2 regions of the Pseudarthrobacter sp. rb genome follow, and region 2 is predicted to be linked to the other one. Evidence: riboswitches for the same ligand, from Rfam matches in the RefSeq annotation. Region 2 holds a riboswitch; the other holds the start of a gene.
What was found. A riboswitch is a leader RNA that binds a small molecule or an ion and turns the genes downstream of it on or off. The one in region 2 is predicted to bind glycine.

Region 1: another riboswitch for glycine. It lies ahead of gcvP (aminomethyl-transferring glycine dehydrogenase); the one in region 2 lies ahead of cycA (D-serine/D-alanine/glycine transporter).

What each region holds. Positions count from the first base shown of each region.
Region 1 covers NZ_JBWJAR010000027.1:673-7,741, forward strand. Annotated here, with positions in the region: partial or broken gene ACWRN3_RS21425 (serine dehydratase beta chain) at 1-40, opposite strand, end outside; gene gcvT (glycine cleavage system aminomethyltransferase GcvT) at 553-1,701, opposite strand; gene gcvP (aminomethyl-transferring glycine dehydrogenase) at 1,714-4,560, opposite strand; glycine riboswitch at 4,753-4,850, opposite strand; gene ACWRN3_RS21440 (TetR/AcrR family transcriptional regulator) at 4,943-5,479, opposite strand; gene ACWRN3_RS21445 (MFS transporter) at 5,563-7,069, shown strand, end outside.
Region 2 covers NZ_JBWJAR010000032.1:18,321-27,101, forward strand. Annotated here, with positions in the region: gene purU (formyltetrahydrofolate deformylase) at 1-540, opposite strand, end outside; gene cycA (D-serine/D-alanine/glycine transporter) at 615-2,126, opposite strand; glycine riboswitch at 2,281-2,378, opposite strand; glycine riboswitch at 2,692-2,791, shown strand; gene gcvP (aminomethyl-transferring glycine dehydrogenase) at 2,944-5,796, shown strand; gene gcvT (glycine cleavage system aminomethyltransferase GcvT) at 5,806-6,918, shown strand; gene gcvH (glycine cleavage system protein GcvH) at 6,965-7,348, shown strand; gene glyA (serine hydroxymethyltransferase) at 7,345-8,676, shown strand.

The sequences.
Region 1 (7,069 bases), on a different contig from region 2:
CAATACCGATAGAAAAAAGGTCGAATACGCCGACTGCCATGACAATTCCTAACTAAAAATCTGATTCGAGTCACTCTAAGTGGCTGGGGTGGAGTGGGCAGGACATCCTCTGCGTGATCGGTCGCGAAGACGCCCGCTAAGCGGACGTGACGCAGTGGCCGGGTTGGGTGCGCGCCTGACCGAATTCCTCCGCGTGCTCGGTCGCGAAGACGCCCGCTAAGCGGACGTGACGCTCCCTTAGACGCACGTCTCCGGAATCCGCCCAGTCGCGAGCAACCGTCACCAAGGCGACAGGGCAAGCATGCAACGCACACGGAGGCGTCAGGACGGGACCAGGAAACACGCACGTAGTCCGCATCCCCCCACTTCCTGTATGCCCCTGCCCCCTGCACCCACGGCGACAAGCCCACAAGGGGCCGGCGGAGCCGGACTTTTCGAAAGCGTGCGTCAAAGCGACGAAGGAGCAGCACGCGTGAAAATGTCCGGTCTGCCGGTCCCGCGGGTGACCAAGGACCCGACGGGCGAATGTGACCACGGCGAGGCACCGAAGGGTTATTTCGCCCGGCGGTAGAACGGGAGGTCGACGACTTCGAAGGGTTCTGCCTTGCCGCGGAGATCGATGTCCAGGGCTGTGCCGGGTGCCGAGTACTCGACGTCGACGTAGGCCATGGCGATCGGGTAGCCGAGGGTGGGCGATGGCTGGCCGGAGGTGACCTCACCGACCGTGGCGCCGTCCTTGAGCACGGGGTAGTGTGCCCGTCCGGCGCGTCGGCCCTGGCCTTTGAGCCCCACGAGGCGGCGGCCGGAGGTGCTGCCGGCGCCGGCTTCCTTCTTTGCTGCCAGCGCAGCCTTGCCAACGAAGTCGCCGTCCTTGGAGAGCGCGACGACGGGGCCCAGGCCTGCAGCGAACGGGTCACCCTGAAGCGACAGTTCGTTGCCGTACAGTGGCATTCCCGCTTCCAGGCGGAGGGAGTCGCGGGAGGCGAGCCCCGCGGGGGTCAGTTCCCCGTCGCCGGCGATGGCGACCAGTGCCTGCCACAGTGCCGGGGCGTCCGCGTTGTCCACGAAGATCTCGAACCCGTCCTCACCGGTATACCCGGTGCGTGCGAGCAGGAGTTCCTTGCCGGCGCCGCCCACCAGGAACGGAACCTCCACGGCGGCGTAGTACTTCAGCTCCGTCACCAGGGAGTGCTGTGCGGCCGGGACCAGGCGCAACAGGAGTTCCTGGGCCTTGGGGCCCTGCACTGCGATCAGCGATGTGCGGGCCGAGGCGTCCTCCACCAGCACATCAAACCCAGCGGCCCGTTCCTGCAGGGCTGCCGCCACCACCGCGGCGTTGCCCGCATTGGGCACCACCAGGAAGACGTCCGTGCCGTCTTCAGCAGCGGGACGGCGGTAGGTGATGAGGTCGTCGATGATGCCGCCGTCCTCACTGCAGATCAGCGAGTACTTGGCCTTGCCCACGGCCATGGCGGACAACTTGCCCACCAGGGCGTAGTCCAGGAAAGCGGCAGCCTGGGGTCCGGTGACCCAGACTTCGCCCATGTGGGAGAGGTCGAACAGACCGGCGGCTTTGCGCACGGCGTGGTGTTCAGCCAGTTCGGAGGTGTACTTCAATGGCATCTGCCACCCGCCGAAGTCGGTGAAGGAGGCGCCAAGCTTTTTGTGTTCGTCGTAAAGGGCGGTGTATTTCTCGGTCACGGTGCCGGTCCTTTAGTTTTCGAACTCTTCGAGCGGCGGGCAGGAGCAGATGAGGTTCCGGTCTCCGGCGGCGCCGTCGATCCGGCCCACCGGCGGGAAGTACTTGTCCTGCTTGTGGTGGGCAGGGAACGCGGCCTGCTCGCGCGGGTAGGCACGGTCCCAGTCGGAGCTGACGACGGCGGCTGCCGTGTGGGGTGCGCGGCGCAGGGGTGAGTCCGCCACGGCAAAGTCGCCGTTGGCCACCTGGTCGATTTCCTTGCGGATGGTGATCATGGCCTCGATGAAGCGGTCTATTTCGGCCAGGTCCTCGGACTCGGTGGGCTCCACCATCAGGGTGCCTGCCACCGGGAACGCCAGGGTGGGGGCGTGGAAGCCGAAGTCGATGAGGCGCTTGGCCACGTCCTCGGCCGTGACGCCTGTCTTGGCGGTCAGGTCGCGCAGGTCCAGGATGCATTCGTGCGCCACGAGGCCGCCTTCGCCGGTGTAGAGCACCGGGAAGTACTCGTTCAGCCGGGCAGCGATGTAATTGGCAGCGAGCAGCGCGGACTTGGTGGCCTCGGTGAGCCCTTCCCCGCCCATCAGCTTCACGTACGCCCAGGAGATCGGCAGGACACCGGCCGAACCGAAGCGGGAAGCTGAGATCGCCACCCCGTGGCCTTCCTCATGCGTTGCCTTGTTGGCGTCGCCGGGCATGAACGGTGCCAGGTGTGCCTTGGCTGCCACGGGTCCGACGCCGGGTCCGCCGCCGCCGTGGGGGATGCAGAAGGTCTTGTGCAGGTTCAGGTGGGAGACGTCGCCGCCGAACTTGCCGGGCTGGGCCAGGCCCACCAGGGCGTTCAGGTTGGCGCCGTCGATGTACACCTGGCCGCCGGCCGCGTGGACCGCGTCGCAGACGTCGCGGACGTCCCCGTCATAGACCCCATGGGTGGAGGGGTAGGTGATCATGATGCAGGACAGGACGTCCTTGTTGGCCTCGATCTTGGCCGTCAGGTCGTCGTGGTCAATCGTGCCGTCAGCGGCCGTGGCCACGACGACGACCTTCATGCCGGCCAGGACGGCGGAAGCGGCATTGGTGCCGTGGGCGGAAGCGGGGATGAGGCAGACGTTGCGCTGGGTATCGCCGTTGGCGCGGTGGTAGCCGCGGATCGCCAACAGCCCGGCCAGTTCGCCCTGGGAGCCGGCGTTGGGCTGGATGGACACCTGGTCGTAGCCGGTGATGGCGGTCAGGTCGGCTTCGAGGTCGGCGATGAGTTCACGCCAGCCTTCGGTCTGGGAGTCCGGGGCGAAGGGGTGGATGGAGGCGAATTCCGGCCAGGAGATGGCTTCCATCTCGGCGGTGGCATTCAGCTTCATGGTGCACGAGCCCAGCGGGATCATGGTGCGGTCCAGCGCAAGGTCCCGGTCCGACAGCTTCCGGATGTAGCGCAGGAGCTGGGTTTCGGACCGGTGCGTGTTGAACACCGGGTGCTGCAGGTAGTCGGAGGAACGTCCGACGGCGGCCTCCAGTCCGAAGCCTTCAGCCGCGGCAACGGAGGCGCCAAAGACGTCCGCGACGTCGGCGACGATGGCCGCCGTCGTGGTTTCATCGAGCGAGATGCCCACGGTATCGGCGTCGACGGGACGCAGGTTGATTCCGCGCGCTTCGGCATCGGCGACAAGCGCGGCAGCGCGTCCGGGGACGCGGACGGTAAGGGTGTCGAAGAAGCTCGTGTGGAGCACCTCCACACCGGCAGCTGCCAGCGAGGCCGCCAGCACCCGGGCGTGGCCGTGAGTCGTTTCCGCAATCGCCTTCAGTCCGTCGGGGCCGTGGTAGACGGCGTACATGGAGGAGACGATGGCCAGAAGGGCCTGCGCGGTGCAGATGTTGGACGTGGCCTTCTCGCGGCGGATGTGCTGCTCGCGGGTCTGCAGCGCCAGGCGGTACGCGGGCACCCCTGCGTCATCCTTGGACACGCCCACCAGGCGGCCGGGCAGTGAACGCTCCAGGCCCTTGCGGACAGCCATGTACGCAGCGTGCGGGCCGCCGAAGAACAGCGGGACACCGAAACGCTGGGTGGAGCCGACGGCGATGTCGGCGCCCTGCTCGCCCGGAGGGGTGATCAGAGTCAGTGCCAGCAGGTCAGCGGCCACGGTGACCAGTGCGCCGCGGTCCTTCGCCGCCGCAATAGAGGCGGACTGGTCCCAGACCCGGCCGGAGGCGCCGGGCTGCTGGAGCACGATGCCGTTGATGTCGCCGTCGGGCAGCCCCTTGGACAGGTCGGCGACCTCAACTTCGAACCCGAGCGCCTCGGCGCGGCCCTTGACGATGGCGATGGTCTGCGGCAGCACGTCGATGTCCAGGACAGTCTTGCCGTCCGCTGCAGGCTTGGTCTTGTTGGAGCGGCGCATGAGCAGCACGGCCTCGGCCACGGCGGTGGCTTCATCGAGGAGGGAGGCGTTGGCGATGGGCAGGCCCACCAGGTCCTGGACCATGGTCTGGAAGTTCAGGAGTGCTTCGAGCCGGCCCTGGGAGATCTCAGGCTGGTACGGGGTGTAGGCGGTGTACCAGGCCGGGGCCTCGAGGATGTTCCGGCGGATCACGGCAGGGGTGATGGTGTCGTAGTAGCCCTGGCCAATCAGTTGCACGGCCGTCTTGTTCTTGGCGGCGAGCCTGCGTAGTTCCGCGAGCACCTCAACTTCACTGAGGGCATCCTGCAGGCGGAGGGCGGTTTCCTGGCGGATGACCTTGGGTACGGCGGTGTCCACCAGTGAATCGACCGTGCCGTAACCCACGGCTTTGAGCATGGTGTCGACGTCGTCCTGGCGGCGTGCGCCAATGTGGCGGTCGACGAAGGTGGTGGAGGCTGGGGTAACCGACACGAAGGAACTCCATTTATTCAGGCGGCGCAGGGTACGCCACAGCTATTCGGGTCCCTCCCCGCTCTGTATTGGACCTGAGAGTTTCCGCGTTCCCTGCCTGGGCAGGACCCGCTTGCACCGTCGGTGAGCACAACAGCCGTTTCGCTTCCCCCAAGGGAGGCCGGACAACTGCCTGCTGCTTTCCAGAGGTGCCTCGCCGCGGCGGTACAGGGGCCTGCGAGATTCCTGGGGAGGATTTGCTCCTACGGCGCCTGCCTGTACTTCCGGCAGAACTCTCCCGCCGCAGATCAAAGGCTATTCATTTGTTGGATCATGACGGCCGGTGACAGCCCTCACAACTCTCCATTGTCCTACGCCACGAGCCCTCCCGGCAAATGGAAAACTACCTGCGGAGCCGTTCCAAGGCGGCCAGGAGTTCCTCCACATCAGCGGCCGCTCCGCCTTCCGGCGCAGGGCCCACGGAAAGCATGGCATTGAAGTACAAACCGTCACCCATATACAGGACAGCCTTGGCCAGGCCGGGCCCCACATCTGCTGCGATCTCGTCCAGCCACCGCTGCTGGATGGCAGCGAACCGGCGGCGCGTCTCTTCATGCGCCACCTCCGCAAGCCGCGTGGCAGCCACGATGACCCGGTCCAGCGGAGTATCCGCCCAGACGGAGGAGCGGATGAAATACGCGGCGGCACCTTCGCCGGCCGAAGCCATCGCGTCGGCGTCCGCCTTGGCCAGCCCCTCCAGGCGGTCAAGCAGCACGGCGATGAGCGCTTCCTTGTTGGGAAAGTGGTAGAGGAGGCCACCTTTGGACACCCCGGCCTTCCGGGCTACGGCGTCGAGGGTTGCAGCACGCTCCCCCACTTCGATCAGCAGGGACTCGAAGGCGTCAAGGACCGCATCACGGGCTACAGGCTTTCGGGGCATGCCTTCCATCATGCCCTCCACCGGCAGGGAAGAAGGAATGCACCCGCTTCGAAACTATACCGTCCAGACGGTACAGTTATTGCATGACGACTTCCCTCAGTCCGGCTCCCACCCAAAGGGACAGCACCGCCGCGCGGCCCCCGTGGCGGGATTGGCTTGCGCTGGGGCTGCTGATGTTTCCCGTGCTGCTGGTGGCAGTGGACAACACCGCCCTGACCTTTGCCCTGCCCGCCATCGCACGCGCCCTGGAACCAACCGGCCTGCAGCTGCTGTGGATCGTGGACGCCTACCCCCTGGTCCTGGCCGGGCTGCTGGTATCAATGGGAAGCCTCGGCGACCGCATTGGGCGGCGGCGGCTGCTGGTCATCGGCAGCCTGGGCTTCGCCGCGCTGTCCGCCGCCACGGCCTTCGCCCCCACCCCGGAGTGGCTGATCGCCGGCCGTGCGGCGCTCGGGTTCTTCGGCGCCATGCTGATGCCGTCCACCCTGTCGCTGATCCGCAACATATTCCCGGAGCCCAACCGCCGGCGGCTTGCGGTGGCCATCTGGGCGGCCGGATTCTCCGGCGGCGCCGCCCTGGGCCCAATTCTCGGTGGATGGCTGGTGGAGCACTTCTGGTGGGGCGCCGTCTTCCTGGTGGCCGTGCCACTCATGCTGCCCCTGCTGGCGCTGGGGCCTGTCCTCATCCCGGAATCCAGGGATCCCGCGCCGGGCAGGGTGGATATCCCAAGCGTCCTGCTCTCCATGCTGGTCATGGTGCCCGTGGTCTACGGCATCAAGTCAGTAGCCACCGAAGGCCCGGGCATGGCAGGGCTGGGCAGCATCGCCTTTGGCGTGGCCATGGGGATCGTGTTCGTGCGCCGCCAGCACCGCCTGCAGCATCCACTGCTGGACATGTCGCTGTTCCGGAACAGGGTGTTCAGCATGGCCATCAGCGCCAACATCCTGGCCCTGTTTTCCTTCAACGGGTTCATCCTTTTCCTTGCCCAGCACCTCCAACTCCTGGAGGGGATGACGCCGTCCGCGGCGGGCATTGCCATGCTCCCGGCCCTGGCAGCCACCGTGGCGGCAGGCCTGGTGGTAGTCCCGTTGGTCCGGAAAGTCCGGCCAGGGTACGTAGTGGCCGCGGGCCTGTCCTTCAGCGCCGTCGGCTACAGCATGGTGGCCTTCGGAAACCATGACGGCGGGCCTTCCCTGCTGCTGGCAGCGCTGCTGGTCCTGGCGCTGGGCGTCGGCACGGCGGAAACCATCTCGAACGACCTCATCCTCGGCTCGGCCCCGCCGGCGAAATCAGGCGCCGCGGCGGCGATTTCCGAGACGGGCTACGAGGTGGGCTCACTGCTGGGAACTGCGGTGCTGGGCTCCATCCTGACCGCGTCCTACCAGCAGAACCTCCGGCTGCCGGCGGGGCTCGAGGCCATGCTGCCCGGAGCCTCACTGCACAACGCCGGGGAGACGTTGGCCGGCGCGGTGGAGGCGGCCGGCCTGTTGCCGGAATCAGTCGCGGGGGCAGTTCGGGATGCCGCGGCCGCGGCGTTCGATTCCGGCGTGCACATCACGGCGGCAATCGGACTGGTACTGATGGCGGCGG
Region 2 (8,781 bases):
GAGCACCTGCATGTAGCGGGCCAGCACCACCAACTCCACAGCGTAGTGGTCCACCAGGCCCAGCAGCCGCTCCTCGGCATCGGCCTTGGTTTCCGGCGTCACAGGGATGTGGTGGAACGGAACGCCGTGCCACGCCGCAAGCGGTTCCAGGTCCGGGTGGTTGGACACCACGGCGGCGATCTCCACGGGCAACTCACCACTCCGGGCGCGGAACAGGAGGTCGTTGAGGCAGTGCTCGTACTTTGAGACCATCACCAGGATGGGCTGCTTGCGTCCGTGGCGTTCCAGGCGCCAGTCCATCTGCCACTCCTGGGCCACCTGACCGAAACCGGCCCGGAGGCGGCCAAGGTCCAGCTCAACCCGCGAGGTGACGTGGATTCGCATGAAGAACCGGCCGCTTTCCGTGTCGCCGAACTGCTTGATGTCCACGATGTAGCATTCCTGTTCCAGCAGGTATGCCGCCACAGCCTGGACAATGCCAAGGGCATCCGGGCAATGGAACGTCAGCACGAATTCCCGGCCCGTTTCGTGGGCTGCCACAGCCTGCAGCTGGCCGGCTTCAGAAGTCCCAGGTTCGGATTCGCTCAGCTCAGACGCGCGGGCCTCCGCGGCGATCACCGTTTGACCCGCTCTTCCCCCGCTTCTGCGGCGGCACCCGTACGGACAGCCTTGCCGGATGCGGCGTCGGTGAAGTCCTGGTCTGCCTGCAGTTCAGCCTGGAACGTGGCGAAACGGGCCTGGTGTGCGGGCCGGCGGCGGAGGACGAACCATGCGGTGCCCAGCAGGATGAACCACACCGGAGTGACCAGCAGGGCAACCAGGGTGTCCGGCTGGGTGGTGAGGGTCCAGATCACGAAGGCGAAGAAGGCGAAGACCACCCAGACCATGGCAACACCGCCGGGCATCTTGAACTTGGATGCTTCATGCAGGTGCGGCCGGCGGCGGCGGAAGGCGATGTAGCTGGCCAGGATGATGGACCAGACAAAGACGAAGCAGACGGCGGAGACCGTGGTCACCATGTCGAAGGCCTTGCCCACGTCCTGGCCCGCATACATGAGGACGACGCCGGACAGCAGCAGCACGCAGGAGAGGAACAGTGCGTTCTGGGGCACCTTCCGCCGGGACAGTTTGCCAAAGACGTCGGGTGCGTCGCCTTCCTGGGCAAGGCCGAAGACCATGCGGGACGTCGAGTAGATGCCGGAGTTCGCGGAGGACATCGCGGAGCTCAGCACCACGAGATTGACCACGGTGGCCGCGGCGCCCAGGCCTGCCAGGGAGAACATGGCGATGAAGGGGCTGTGACCGGCCCTGAACTCGGTCCAGGGGGTGACGGCCATCAGGATGATGAGGGCGCCCACGTAGAAGAGGAGCACGCGGATGGGGATGGAGTTGATGGCCTTGGGAAGGTTCCGCTCCGGGTTCTTGGCCTCGGCGGCGGTGGTGCCCACCAGTTCGATGCCCACGAACGCGAAAACGGCGATCTGGAAGCCGGCCACGAAGCCCATGAACTCGTTCGGGAAGAATCCGCCGTGGCTCCACAGGTTGGTGAAGGTGGCAGGGCCGGCGTCGGACTGGAAACCGGTGAAGATCATGAACAGGCCAACGATGATCAGGGCAGCAATGGCAATGATCTTGATGAGTGCGAACCAGAACTCCGTTTCGCCGAACGCCTTCACGGTGGTGAGGTTCAGCAGGAGCAGGATGGCCACGGTGGCCAGGCCGGGAATCCAGAGGGGCAGTCCGGGCCACAGCTCTTTGGAGTAGCCCGCGATGGCGATGACGTCGGCAATGCCGGTGATGACCCAGCAGAACCAGTAGGTCCAGCCTGTGAAGAAGCCGGCCCATGGACCCAGCAGGTCAGCGGCAAAGTCGCTGAAGGACTTGTAGTTGAGGTTGCTGAGCAGCAGTTCACCCATGGCACGCATGACGAAGAACAGCATGAAGCCGATGATCATGTACACGAAGATCACCGAGGGGCCGGCCGCCGAGATGGTCTTGCCTGAGCCCATGAACAGGCCAGTGCCGATTGCACCGCCGATGGCGATCAGTTGGATGTGGCGGTTGCTGAGCTGCCGCTCCAGGTGCGGGGCTCCGCCGCCGGGGGACGTCGGGGAATGGGTCGTCATTGAGGAACTCCATCGTTCGAGCGGCACCCGGGGTGTCGCAAAGATTGGATTTCCTCCCCGCTCTGTCTGGGACCTGAGAGTTTCCACATGCCGGCATGGGCGTGCTTGCACCGTCGGTGAGCCAGGACAGGGCCCGGCTGCTTTCCAGAGTTGCCTCACCGCGGCGGTACGTGGGCCTGAGAGTTTCCTGGGGAGGGTTTGCTCCTACGGCGCCTGCTGAACGTACCGGCAGGGCTCTCCCGCCGCAGGTCAAAAGCGTTTGCTTGCTAAATCAGTGTTCAGTTGTCGGAGGGCATCCATCCCAGGCGCGGTAATGCGCAGAATGGATTGTGGGGCCTCCGGTGATCCCGGCCGGCGAACAGAGCACCCAGCAGCTTTGGGCCAGTTCCGCTGTCCGGCCGGATCACGGGGTTCAGTGTGGCGTCCGTCACGGACAAAAGTCAAACCCGGCGTTACGCCATCCACGTAACGCTCTGGAGCCCCAATTCATGACGGACCGATTTGCTCCCCGGCCCGCTTTGCCGGTAACCTGTGAGCCGAATCACCCACATTTCAATATGCCTTTCGAGCTGTGGCGGGAGAGTTCTCCCGGCCATCACCGGGCAGGCGCCGTAGGAGCAAATCCTCCCCAGGAATCTCTCAGGCCCATGTACCGTCACGGCGAGGCGACTCTGGAAAGCAGTGCTGCTCCGGCAGCACTCACCGACGGTGCAAGCAGGCCCTGATGGGTTTGCGGAATCTCTCAGGTCCAATACAGAGCGGGGAGGGACCCGATCCATGCCGTGCCACCCGTGGCCGGCCAAACCTGGAGTTCCTCATGACGATTCAATCCCTTCCGTCTGCCTTTGCAGACCGGCATATCGGTGCACGCCGCCAGGCTGACGTGGACACCATGCTCAAGGCCGTTGGCTACGACAGCGTTGATGGACTGGTGGACATCGCCGTTCCCAACTCAATCCGCCAGTCCAAGCCCCTTGCGCTCAAAGACGCGCTGAGCGAGGTTGAGGTGCTTGCGGAACTGCGCAGGCTCGCCGCCAAGAACAAGACCGCCGTACAGATGATCGGCCAGGGCTACTACGACACCATCACGCCCGCCGTCATCCGCCGGAATGTCCTCGAGGCCCCGGCCTGGTACACCGCCTACACCCCGTACCAGCCCGAGATTTCCCAGGGCCGGCTCGAGGCACTCCTGAACTTCCAGACCATGGTCCAGGACCTGGTGGGCCTGCCCATCGCCAACGCCTCCCTGCTCGATGAAGCCACCGCCGTGGCCGAAGCCGTCCTCATGATGCGCCGCGCCAACAAGAACAAGGACGTCCGCGACGGCAAGACCGTCCTGGACGCCGACGTCCTGCCGCAGACCATCGCCATCGTCAAGGGCCGCGCCGAGGCGCTCGGCTTCGAGGTTGAGGTCGCCGACCTGTCCAAGGGCCTGCCCGACGGCGCAATCAACGGCATCGTGCTCCAGCAGCCGGGCGTCTCCGGCCGCGTTTTCAGCCACGCCGGCGTCATCGCCGAAGCAAAGGAGCGCGGCGCGCTGGTGACGGTGGCCGCTGACCTGCTGGCACTGACCCTGATCACCCCTCCAGGCGAGCAGGGTGCCGACATCGCCGTCGGCTCCACCCAGCGTTTCGGTGTCCCGCTGTTCTTCGGCGGCCCGCACGCCGCATACATGGCAGTGGCCAAGGGCCTGGAACGTTCCATGCCGGGCCGCCTGGTGGGCGTATCCAAGGACGACGCCGGCCTCCCGGCTTACCGCCTGGCGCTGCAGACCCGCGAGCAGCACATCCGCCGCGAGAAGGCCACGTCCAACATCTGCACCGCGCAGGCCCTGCTGGCCATCGTTTCCTCCTTCTACGCCGTCTACCATGGCCCCGACGGGCTGAAGGCCATTGCCGAGCGCGTCCACAACAACGCACGCGCCCTCGCCACCACGCTCAAGATCGCAGGCCGGGAACTGGCCTCCGAGACGTTCTTCGATACGGTCACGGTTTCCGTCCCGGGCAAGGCCGCCAAGGTCATCACCGCTGCTGAAGCACGCGGCATCAACCTGCGCCACATTGATGACGACACCATCGGCGTGTCCGTGGATGAAACCACGACGCCGGAAATCCTGTCTGCGATCGCCGTCGCCTTCGGTGCCGGCCCCGTAGTGGACGCTGCGGGCTTCGACCTGCCGTCCGGGGTGCTCCGCTCCTCTGAGTTCATGCAGCACCCGGTGTTCAACACCCACCGGTCCGAAACCCAGCTCCTGCGCTACATCCGCAGGCTCTCCGACCGCGACCTGGCGCTGGACCGCACCATGATCCCGCTGGGCTCGTGCACCATGAAGCTGAACGCCACCGCAGAGATGGAAGCCATCTCCTGGCCGGAGTTCGCCTCCATCCACCCCTTCGCCCCCGAGTCCCAGACCAAGGGCTGGCGTGAACTGATCAGTGGCCTGGAAGCCGACCTGGCGGAAATCACCGGCTACGACCAGGTGTCGCTGCAGCCGAACGCCGGCTCCCAGGGCGAGCTCGCCGGCCTGCTGGCCATCCGCGGCTACCACCACTCCCGCGGCGAAGAGCAGCGCAACGTCTGCCTGATCCCCGCTTCCGCCCACGGCACCAACGCCGCCTCTGCGGTCCTGGCCGGAATGAAGGTCGTCGTCGTTGCCACGGCCGCGGACGGAACGATCGACCACGAGGACCTGTACGCGAAGATCGAGGCGAACAAGGACGTCCTCTCGGCGATCATGATCACCTACCCGTCCACCCACGGCGTCTACGACGCGGACGTGACCGAGATCTGCGAGGCTGTCCACGCGGCCGGCGGCCAGGTCTACGTTGACGGTGCGAACCTGAATGCCCTGGTGGGCCTGGCCCAGCCCGGCAAGTTCGGCGGCGACGTCTCCCACCTGAACCTGCACAAGACCTTCTGCATCCCCCACGGCGGCGGCGGACCCGGCGTTGGACCGGTCGCGGCCAAGGCACACCTGGCGCCGTTCATGCCCGGCGACGCCAACAAGGCAGCGCATGAGGAAGGCCACGGCGTGGCCATCAGCGCCTCGAACTTCGGTTCCGCCGGTGTCCTGCCGATCTCCTGGGCGTACGTGAAGCTCATGGGCGGGGAGGGACTGACCGAGGCCACCAAGGCAGCCCTGCTCGCAGCGAACTATGTTGCCGTGCGCCTGAACGAGTACTTCCCGGTGCTCTACACCGGCGAAGGCGGCCTCGTGGCGCACGAATGCATCCTGGACCTGCGCGACCTCACTGCCAAGACCGGTGTCACGGCCGAGGACGTGGCCAAGCGCCTCATCGACTTCGGTTTCCATGCCCCCACCCTGGCGTTCCCGGTGGCAGGCACCCTGATGGTGGAGCCCACCGAGTCCGAGGACCTGGCCGAGATCGACCGCTTCATCGAGGCCATGATCACCATCCGCAAGGAAATCGACCAGGTGGCCAACGGCGACTTCTCTGTCCAGGATTCCCCGCTGCGCAACGCACCCCACACCGCGTCCGCCGTCGTGAACTCCGAATGGACCCGCCAGTACAGCCGCGAGCAGGCCGTCTTCCCCGTCCACCACCTGAAGCAGGACAAGTACTTCCCGCCGGTGGGCCGGATCGACGGCGCCGGTGGAGACCGGAACCTGATCTGCTCCTGCCCGCCGCTGTCCGAGTTCGAAAACTAAGGATCCCCCGTGACTGAGAACTACACGGCTCTCTACGAAGAGCACAAAAAGCTTGGCGCCTCCTTCACCGACTTCGGTGGCTGGCAGATGCCGCTCAAATACAGCTCCGAACTGGCAGAACACCACGCCGTGCGCAAAGCCGCCGGTCTGTTCGACCTCTCCCACATGGGCGAAGTCTGGGTCACCGGACCCCAGGCCGGCGCCTTCCTGGACTACGCCCTGGTGGGCAAGTTGTCCGCCATCGCGGACGGCAAAGCCAAGTACTCGCTGATCTGCAATGAGGACGGCGGCATCATCGACGACCTCATCACCTACCGGTTCGGCGATGAGAAGTACCTGGTGGTCCCAAACGCCGGCAACGCCCCCACCGTGGCCGCCGCCCTCGCCGAGCGCGCAGCCAACTTCGATGTGACGGTGGAGGACGCTTCGGCGGCAACCTCGCTCGTCGCAGTCCAGGGACCCAAGGCCGAGGCCACCCTGCTCAAACTCACGGATGAGTCCCAGCACGCCCTGGTCACCGACCTGAAGTATTACGCGTTCAACGAAGTCACCGTAGCCGGCCACGATGTCATCCTGGCCCGCACCGGCTACACCGGTGAAGACGGCTTTGAACTCTTCCTCCCGAATGAAGGCGCCGCTTCCCTATGGGAGTCCGTGGCCCAGGCCGGGGAAGAGTTCGGCATTGTCCCCTGCGGCCTCGCATCCCGCGATTCGCTCCGCCTTGAAGCAGGCATGCCGCTGTACGGGAACGAGCTCTCCCTCGAGCGTTCACCGTTCGACGCCGGCCTTGGCCCCGTGGTGGCGCTTAAGTCCAAGGAAGGTGACTTCGTGGGCCGGGCAGCACTGGAGGCGGCCAAGGAGTCCGGCTCCAAGCGCAAGCTCGTCGGCCTGAAAGGTCACGGCCGGCGCGCCGGCCGTTGCGGCTACCCCGTCCTCAAGGACGGCAACGTGGTGGGCGAAGTGACCTCCGGCCAGCCGAGCCCCACCCTGGGCTACCCTGTCGCTCTGGCCTATGTCGACGTCGAGCACGCCGAGCTGGGCACCGCACTGGACGTGGACCTGCGCGGCAAGGCTGAGCCCTTCGAAGTCGTCGCACTGCCCTTTTACAAGCGCCAGAAATAACCCCGCGCTCCCGCTTCTTTGCACTCCAAACTTAAGGAAAAACACCATGGCTAAAGTTGCCGCTGAACTGAAGTACTCCGCCGAGCACGAATGGATCGCCGCTGACGGCTCCGGCCCGTCCGTGGTGGGCGTGTCCGCTGTTGCCGCCGAGGCACTGGGCGACATCGTCTACGTGGACCTGCCCGAAGTTGGCGCCACGGTGACCGCAGGCGAGACCTGTGGCGAGATCGAGTCCACCAAGTCCGTCTCGGACCTGTACTCCCCCGTCACGGGCGAGGTCACGGAAGTCAACGACGACGTGGTCAGCGACCCCGCCGTGATCAATAACGACCCCTACGGCGCCGGCTGGCTCTTCAAAGTCACCGTCACCGAAGAGGGCCCGCTGCTCTCCGCACAGGAATACGCCGAAGCAAACGGCGGCGAACTGTGAGCGGCGCTTCATCCGCCGCGGGCACCGTGGCCTTTGAACAGGTGGTCTCCCCCAGCCTGAACGCAGACCTCTCCGCCCTGGACCCCGAGATTGCGGCAAAGATCGACGACGAACTGGGCCGCCAGCGCGACGGCCTGGAAATGATCGCTTCGGAGAACCACACCGCCGCCGCGGTCATGCAGGCGCAGGGCTCCGTGCTGACCAACAAGTACGCCGAAGGCTACCCGGGCAAGCGTTACTACGGTGGCTGCGAGCATGTGGACGTCATCGAGCAGCTCGCGATCGACCGGGTCAAGGCGCTCTTCGGTGCCGGGTTCGCCAACGTCCAGCCGCACTCCGGAGCCCAGGCCAACGCCTCGGTGATGCACGCGCTGATCAAGCCCGGCGACACCATCATGGGCCTTAACCTGGCCCACGGCGGCCACCTGACCCACGGCATGCGGATCAACTTCTCCGGCAAGCTCTACAACGTGGTTCCGTACCAGGTCCGCGAAGACACCCACACCATAGACATGGCAGAGGTGGAGCGCCTGGCCCAGGAGCACAAGCCGCAGCTCATCGTGGCCGGCTGGTCAGCCTACGCGCGCCAGCTGGACTTCGCTGAGTTCCGCCGCATCGCCGATTCCGTGGGCGCCTACCTCATGGTGGACATGGCGCACTTCGCCGGGCTGGTGGCCGCGGGCCTGCACCCCTCGCCGGTCCCGCACGCCCACGTGGTCACCTCCACGACGCACAAGACCCTTGCCGGTCCGCGCGGCGGCATCATCCTCTCCAACGACCCCGACATCGCCAAGAAGATCAATTCGGCAGTGTTCCCGGGCCAGCAGGGCGGGCCGCTGGAGCACGTCATCGCCGGCAAGGCCGTGGCGTTCAAAATCGTGGCATCCGAGGAATTCAAGGAGCGGCAGGAGCGCGTCCTGGCCGGCGCCCGCATCCTGGCCGAGCGCCTGGTCCAGCCGGACGTCACCGCCAAGGGCATCAGCGTGGTGTCCGGCGGCACCGACGTGCACCTCGTCCTGGTGGACCTGCGCAACTGCGAGCTCGATGGCCAGCAGGCCGAAGACCGGCTAGCCGCGATCGACATCACCGTCAACCGCAACGCCGTGCCGTTCGACCCGCGTCCGCCGATGGTCACCTCGGGCCTGCGCATCGGAACCCCTGCCCTGGCCACCCGTGGCTTCGGCGAGGACGCCTTCCGCGAGGTTGCGGACATCATCGCCGAGGCATTAATTGCCGACGCCGGCGCGGACCTTTCCGGGCTCCGTCACCGCGTTGAGGCACTCGCCGCAGCCCACCCGCTCTACCCGGGTGTGGCACCCCTGTCCTGAGTCCCGTGCCCGCCTTGGGCCCGGTGGGGCAGGCATCCTCCGCGTGCTCGCTCGCGTAGACGCACGCTTCCGGATACCGGTCCCACAGGGGCCCGCTTTCTCTTC